DNA from 2 places in the Streptomyces sp. NPDC030893 genome. Region 1 is predicted to be linked to the other one. Evidence: riboswitches for the same ligand, from Rfam matches in the RefSeq annotation. Region 1 holds a riboswitch; the other holds the start of a gene.
The links. Region 1 has a riboswitch for glycine ahead of gcvP (aminomethyl-transferring glycine dehydrogenase). Riboswitches for the same ligand answer to the same signal wherever they lie in the genome.
Positions count from the first base shown of each region.

Region 2: it holds a riboswitch for glycine, as region 1 does, so the genes downstream of both, gcvT (glycine cleavage system aminomethyltransferase GcvT) here and gcvP (aminomethyl-transferring glycine dehydrogenase) in region 1, are expected to answer to the same signal.

Region 1 covers NZ_JBVIFC010000013.1:219,018-222,890, reverse strand. The annotation lists gene ACZ434_RS24125 (MerR family transcriptional regulator) at 1-567, shown strand, start outside; partial or broken gene ACZ434_RS24120 (DNA polymerase IV) at 627-2,101, shown strand; gene ACZ434_RS24115 (PRC-barrel domain-containing protein) at 2,020-2,394, opposite strand; glycine riboswitch at 2,508-2,603, shown strand; gene gcvP (aminomethyl-transferring glycine dehydrogenase) at 2,778-3,873, shown strand, end outside.
Region 2 covers NZ_JBVIFC010000007.1:270,584-274,456, reverse strand. The annotation lists gene gcvH (glycine cleavage system protein GcvH) at 1-88, opposite strand, end outside; gene gcvT (glycine cleavage system aminomethyltransferase GcvT) at 202-1,320, opposite strand; glycine riboswitch at 1,359-1,483, opposite strand; glycine riboswitch at 1,484-1,584, opposite strand; gene ACZ434_RS16795 (AAA family ATPase) at 1,806-2,474, shown strand; gene ACZ434_RS16790 (enhanced serine sensitivity protein SseB) at 2,528-3,304, shown strand; gene ACZ434_RS16785 (enhanced serine sensitivity protein SseB C-terminal domain-containing protein) at 3,519-3,873, shown strand, end outside.

The DNA of each region.
Region 1 (3,873 bases):
GGCGGTGCGACCGAGCACGCCCCGCAGCGGCCCACGGCCGTGCCGAGCGGCGCGGGGGCGGCGGTCACGGCCTCCGAGGAGATCGGCTACCGGGGACCCACGGCCTGCGCCGCCGCCGGCATCACCTACCGGCAGCTCGACTACTGGGCCCGTACGGGACTGGTCGAGCCGAGCGTGCGACCGGCCCACGGGTCGGGGACGCAGCGGCTGTACAGCTTCCGCGACGTCGTCGTGCTGAAGATCGTCAAGCGGTTCCTGGACACGGGCGTGTCCCTGCAGAACATCCGCAGCGCCGTCCAGCACCTGCGCGAGAGCGGCTTCAGCGATCTGGAGCGCATGACGCTGATGAGCGACGGCGCCACCGTCTACGAGTGCGCCTCGCCCGACGAGGTGCACGCCCTGCTCCAGGGCGGCCAGGGCGTCTTCGGCATCGCCGTGGGCGTGGTGTGGCGCGATGTCGAGAGCGCGCTGTCGCAGCTGCACGGGGAGCGCGTCGACACCGGGGAGACCCTGGTCGGCCACAACCCGATGGACGAGCTGGCGCGGCGCCGCAACAAGGCCGTCTGAGAAGCTCCCGCACCCCTCCCAACAGGGCATTGTCAGTGGCGTAGGGCAGCATCGGACACGTGAGAGCCGCGCCCACGATCCTGCATCTCGACATGGATGCCTTCTTCGCCTCGGTGGAGCAGGCGTCCAAGCCGAGTCTGCGCGGGAAGGCCGTCGTCGTGGGCGGGCTCGGGCCGCGCGGTGTGGTCGCCACCGCCTCGTACGAGGCACGGATCTTCGGCGTCCACTCGGCGATGCCCATGGCGCAGGCCCGGAGGCTCGCGCCCAACGCCGCGTACCTGGTGCCGAGGTTCGCCCTCTACCGGTCCATCAGCGAGCAGGTGATGGGCCTGCTGCGGGCCATGTCGCCGCTGGTGGAGCCGCTCAGCCTGGACGAGGCCTTCGTGGACCTGGAGGCCGGCGGCAGCGCCTGGGACGAGCGGTCGGCCCGTCTGGCCGGGGCGAAGCTGCGCGCGGACATACGGGAGGTCACGGGGCTCACCGGTTCGGTGGGGCTGGCCGTCTCCAAGATGCTCGCGAAGATCGCCTCGGAGCAGGCGAAGCCGGACGGGCTGGTGCTGATCGAGCCGGGCACGGAGCGTGCGCTGCTGGCACCGCTGTCCGTGCGCACCCTGCCCGGTGTGGGCCCGGCGACCGGTGACCATCTGCGCCGGGCCGGGATCCACACGGTCGGCGAACTCGCCGAGGCGGGGGAGGACGAACTCGTACGGCTACTGGGCAAGGCCCATGGGCACGCGCTGTTCGCGATGGCGCTGGCGCGGGACGAGCGGCCGGTGGTGGCCGAGCGGGAGGCCAAGTCGGTGTCGGTGGAGGACACCTACGACGTGGACATCCACGACCGGGTGCGGGTCGCCGCGGAGGTCGTGCGGCTCGCCGACCGGTGCGTGCGCAGACTGCGCGGGGCCGGTCTGTCGGGACGCACGATCGTGCTCAAGGTGCGGCGGTACGACTTCTCCACGCTCACCCGGTCCGAGACGCTGCGGGGGCCCACGGACGATCCCGCGGTGGTGCGCGAGGCCGCCGCGCGGCTGCTGGACGCGGTCGACACCACGGGCGGGGTGCGGCTGCTCGGGGTGGGAGTCAGCGGACTGGCCGACTACACCCAGGAGGACCTGTTCGCGCAGGCGGCGGGCGTGGCCGGGGAGGAATCCGCTCACGAGGCGCCCGAGGCCGCGCAGGAGGCGGCGAGCCCGGTCCCCGCCGAGCGGCGCTGGCCGGCCGGGCACGACGTGCGGCACAGCGCGTACGGGCACGGCTGGGTGCAGGGCAGTGGGCTGGGCCGGGTCACCGTCCGCTTCGAGACGCCCGATTCCCGGCCGGGCCGGGTGAGGACCTTCCGCACCGACGACCCGGCCCTGGAACCGGCGGATCCGCTGCCGCTGGTGTCACCGGGACCGGGGGAGGACGAGAGCGCGAGAGCCGGCGACGGGAGCGGGTGAGCGGGGCGGCGGGTCAGACCTGCTTGTCCTTGCCCGCCAGCCTGCCGAAGTCGCGGTCCTCCAGCGGAGGGGGCGCGGCGACGTCCAGACCGTAGTGGTGGTAGAGCTGAAGTTCCTGCTCGGGGGAGAGATGGCGGCCCACACCGAAGTCGGGTGCGTCCTTGATCAGGGCCCGTTCGAACGGCACGTGGAGGGCGCCGTCGATCAGTTCGCTGGGCTCCAGGGGGACGAAGGCGTCCCGGCTGAACAGGCCGGTGCGTATCGCCGCCCACTCCGGTACGCCGGTGGCGTCGTCGAGATACACCTCGTCGATGGTGCCGATCCGGTTTCCGGTGCGGTCGAACGCCTTGCGGCCGATCAGGTGGCGCGGATCGATGTCGGTCTGCACGGGCCCTCCACTGGTCGCAAACTCATCCGTAAGCACTACAAAACGGCAGAATCGGCGGTGCGGCCACTCGAAGCCCCGGTGTTGTGCTCGCTGGTACGCTGGCAATCGGCCGCTGACCCCGTGCGGGAGAGCCCTCCAGGCACCACCGGAGGCGCCGAAGGAGCAAATCCTCCCCGGAATCTCTCAGGCACACGTACCGCACGGACGAGGTCACTCTGGAAAGCAGGGCGGGTGTCGACGGCTTCCGCTCTCACCGACGGTGAAAACCGGACCGCCCCGGGCGTTCCGGTGAAGCTCTCAGGTTGAGATGACAGAGGGGGAGGCCGTCCGGGCACCTGCGCCGTGGTGCCCCTCGAAGGTCGTCGGACCAGGAGGCCTCCTCAATGACCGCCCCTCGCACTCCGCTCTCCGAACTCGAACGGGGAATCCCCTTCGAACAGCGCCACATCGGCCCCGACCACGAGGCCCGGGCCAAGATGCTCGCCCAGGTCGGCTACGGCTCGCTGGACGAGCTGACCGCCGCCGCCGTGCCGGATGTGATCAAGAACGCCGAGGCGCTGGACCTGCCCGGTGCGCGGAGCGAGGCCGAGGTGCTGGCCGAGCTGCGGACCCTGGCCGACCGCAACGAGGTGCTCGGGTCCATGATCGGGCTCGGCTACTACGGCACCTTCACACCGCCCGTCATCCTGCGCAACGTGATGGAGAACCCCGCCTGGTACACGGCCTACACGCCCTACCAGCCGGAGATCTCCCAGGGCCGGCTCGAGGCGCTGCTGAACTTCCAGACCGTGGTCGCCGAGCTCACCGGCCTGCCCACCTCCGGTGCCTCCCTGCTCGACGAGGGCACCGCCGCCGCCGAGGCGATGGCGCTGTCGCGGCGCATGGGCAGGAACAAGAAGGGCCTGTTCCTGGTCGACGCGGACGCCCTGCCGCAGACCATCGCCGTGATCGAGACGCGTGCCGAGCCGACCGGGGTGGAGGTCGTCGTCGCCGACCTGAGCGACGGCATCCCCGCCGGGCTCGCCGAGCGCGAGATCAACGGCGTGCTGATCCAGTACCCGGGCGCCTCCGGTGCCGTGCGCGACATCAAGCCGGTCATCGACCAGGCGCACGAGCTGGGCGCGCTCGTCACCGTCGCCGCGGACCTGCTCGCCCTCACCCTGCTGAAGTCGCCCGGCGAGCTGGGCGCGGACATCGCCGTCGGCACCACCCAGCGTTTCGGTGTGCCGATGGGCTTCGGCGGACCGCACGCCGGCTACATGGCGGTGCAGGAGAAGATGGCGCGCAGCCTGCCCGGCCGTCTCGTCGGCGTCTCCGTCGACGTGGACGGACACAAGGCCTACCGCCTCGCCCTGCAGACCCGTGAGCAGCACATCCGCCGTGAGAAGGCCACCAGCAACATCTGCACCGCCCAGGTGCTGCTGGCCGTCATGGCCGGGATGTACGCCGTCTACCACGGCCCCGAGGGTCTGCGGGTCA
Region 2 (3,873 bases), on a different contig from region 1:
CCGTGATGCCGACCGTCGACACGCCGTCCTCGGCGGCCGTCAGCCACTCGTGCTCCTTGCTGTAACGCAGCTGCGTGGGGTTGCTCATGGCCTGAATTCTCCTGTACAGGGGGATGACGGATGACTGAGGGGGCTGCGCGCGGCGCCCGTGAGCAGGCACGACCTGCTCACCTCAGGCGCGCGGGGCGTCCGACGACGGTGTCACTTCCGCCGCTTGTAGAACGGCAGCGCCACGACCTCGTACGGCTCGTGGCTGCCGCGGATGTCCACGCCGACGCCCTCGGTGCCGGGCGCCGCGTGCGCCGGGTCGACGTACGCCATGGCGATCGGCTTGCCCAGGGTGGGGGAGGGGGCGCCGGAGGTGACCTCGCCGATCACCTCGCCGCCCGCCACCACCGCGTACCCGGCGCGCGGGACGCGGCGGCCCTCGGCGACCAGGCCGACCAGGACGCGGGGCGGCTGCGCCGCGGCCCGCTCGGCGGCCTCGGCCAGCGCCGCGCGGCCCACGAAGTCGCCCTCCTTCTCGAACTTCACCACCCGGCCGAAACCGGCGTCGAAGGGCGTCAGGGAGGGGCTCAGTTCGTTCCCGTACAGCGGCATGCCCGCCTCCAGGCGGAGCGTGTCCCGGCAGGACAGCCCGCACGGGACCAGGCCCGCGCCCTCGCCGGCCTTGGTCAGCGCCTGCCACAGCTCCACCGCGTGCTCCGGCTTCACGAACAGCTCGAAGCCGTCCTCGCCGGTGTACCCCGTGCGGGCGATGAGCGCGGGGACACCGGCGACCGTGCCGGGCAGACCGGCGTAGTACTTCAGGCCGTCCAGGTCGGCGTCGGTGAGCGAGGCGAGGATGCCCTGCGACTCGGGGCCCTGCACCGCGAGCAGCGCGTAGGCGTCACGGTCGTCGCGGACCTCGGCGTCGAAACCGGCCGAGCGCTCGACGAGCGCGTCCAGCACCGTCTGCGCGTTGGAGGCGTTGGCGACGACCAGGAACTCCGTCTCGCCGAGCCGGTAGACGATCAGGTCGTCCAGGATGCCGCCGTCCTCGCGGCAGATCATGGTGTAGCGGGCGCGGCCGGGCTTCACACCGCCGATGTTGCCGACGAGGGCATGGTCGAGGAGCGCGGCGGCCTGCGGGCCGGCGACCGCGATCTCGCCCATGTGCGAGAGGTCGAAGAGGCCGGCCTTCGTGCGCACGGCGTTGTGCTCGTCGCGCTCGGAGCCGTAGCGCAGGGGCATGTCCCAGCCGGCGAAGTCGGTCATCGTCGCACCGAGCGACCGGTGCAGGGCATCGAGCGCGGTCCGGCGAGGTTCGGTACTGCTCATCGGTCGGTCTCCCAGGAGGCATGAAGGGCGAGGGCACTTCCTCCCCATCTGTCATCGGAACCTGAGAGGTTCGCCATGACCGCCCGCACAGCGGAGGAGCACGGCTTGCACCTTGGGTGGAGCCACTGGAGCACGGCTGCAGCGGCCCGCTTTTCAGATGTGCCTCGCCCGCGCGGTAACGGGGCCTGAGAGATTCAAGGGAGGGACTTGCTCCTTCGGCGCCCCGGCGGCAAACGGTGCCGGGGACTCTCCCGCGCGGATTCAAACGGCCGGTATGCAGTTGGCGCGCACATCATTGCACGCATCTTGAGCGTGCGGCAGGGGGACCCTTTCCTGGGATGCACAGGTTGTACGGGCACGGTCACAGGGAGCTGTGACAGGCCTGTTGCGGGAAAGGCACGGAAACGGGAGACCGGGGCATTACCTTCTCTTTACACTCGGCGGGGAACCGGACTCACAGCCGGTCCCAGGGGAGGACCAACACGGTGAACAGGACCACGGCGTGCGCCGCCACCACGGGCGTCACGCTGCCCCCGCAGTCGGCCGACCGGGCCGGCAGGGACTCCGGCGCACTGCCGGCGCCCCTCGTCCGCGATCTGCGCGGCCGGGACGGCCGCAGCCCGCGCGCCCTGCTCTTCGGGCCCCGCGACCTCGTCGTGGTCACCGGACTGCCCGGCAGCGGCAAGTCCACGCTGATGCGCCGCACGGTGCGCGGCACCCGCATCGACTCCCAGGACACCCGCGACCGCTGGGACCGCCGCATGCCCGGCCTGCTGCCCTACGCCGTCTACCGCCCCCTGGTACGCCTCGCCCACTACGCCGGTCTGCGCCGCGCGCTGCGCGCCGGGGCGGCGGTCGTCGTGCACGACTGCGGCACCCAGGCCTGGGTGCGGCGCTGGCTGGCCCGCGAGGCCCGCCGCCGGGGGGCGCGCCTGCATCTGCTCCTGCTCGACGTCACCCCGCAGCAGGCCCTGGCCGGCCAGCGCGAGCGCGGGCGCGGGGTCTCCCGGTACGCGTTCCGGCGGCACCGCGCGGCGAGCGAGCGGCTGCTGCGCGCGGTGGAGCGCGGATGGCTGCCCGCGGACTGCGGCTCGGCGGTGCTGGTGGACCGGCACGCGGCGGACGCACTGCGCCGGATCGGCTTCGCGGGCTGACCGGATAACCTTGCCGCCCACAGCAGTGGTTCCAGGCAGGCGGTAGACGAAAGATGGACTTCCCGGCGTTCCCGGCCCAGACGCACCCCCATCCGCACGGCGGATGGCCCGGCAACGAGCTGGAGGAGGTGCTCTCCGCCTCGCTCGGCGTCCCCTCGGCGGGGAGCCGGATCATCGAGGTACTGGGCCGCAGCTTCGTCTGGGTCCCGCTGCCGAACGGCGGCGGCCCGCACAGCGGCCCGCTGGACCTGCCCACCCTGGAGATCGACGGCCAGGCCTACGTCCCCGTCTTCACCTCCGAGGAACAGTTCCGCCGGGTCGTCGGCTCCCACATGTCGTACACGATCGCCCCCGCCGTGGAGTTCGCCCGCGGGCTGCCGCCGCAGGCTGGGATCGCGGTGAACCCCGGTGGCGTGGTCGCCGTACCGCTGCCGCCGCCGGCCGTGGCCGAACTGTGCCGGGCCGGACACACCCCGCTGGACGGCGCGGCGAGCGGCGGCCGGGTCCGCCTGTTCGAACCCGACTGGCAGGAGGACCCGGTGGACTTCCTGGCGGCCGCCTCGGAGGAGTTCGAGGCCACCGGCGTGGTGACGACCGCCCGCCGCTGCCTGGCCGCGATCGAGACGGAGGCGCCCGTCCTCTTCGTCGGCGTGGAACTCTCCCACTGGGAGGGCGAGGTACGCACCCTCCCCCTGGACGCCCTCGGCCGAGCCCTGGGCCGCACCCCGACCCCCTGGCCGGTCAACCTCGTCCTCATGGACATCGCCCAGGACCCGGTGGCCGACTGGCTCCACACCAGGGTCACCCCCTTCTACACCCGCCACCACTAGCGCCCCGAAGGGGCGCGGGACCGTACTGAGATGCGGCTCCGCCGCGCGGGCGCGATCAACCACAACAAACCCGCACCCGCCCGACGATGCGTAGCCCCCGAGCTCTCCCGCGCCCCCCGAAACCACCCGGCGCTGCACAGCCCACCCCGCCCATCCGCCGGAGGCTTACGCTAGGTTCATCCGCTGGCGAGGTTGTACGGAGGGGCGATACAAAGTGAGCGCTGGCACCGCGGCGGCCGGACAGGTCGAGCACATGCTGCGCCAGGTGACGCCCGGGCGTTACGACGCCTACGAGGCGTTGCTGCGCGCCCTGGCCACCCCCTCGTCCGGCCAGGTCTGGATGCTGCTGTGGCACGGCCAGGCCGGCTCCCCCGACGCCCAGTACGGGAACATGGAGGTGGACGGCCTCGGCTACGCGCCCTGTGTCACCTCCGCGCAGGAGCTCTCCGCCAGCGGCTGGAACCGGTCCTACGAGGTCGTCGACGGCCTCGAAGCGGCCCGCGCGCTCTACCCCGACCGCTACGGTCTCTGGCTCAATCCGCACGCCCCCGGCGGCGGCGTCGGCATCC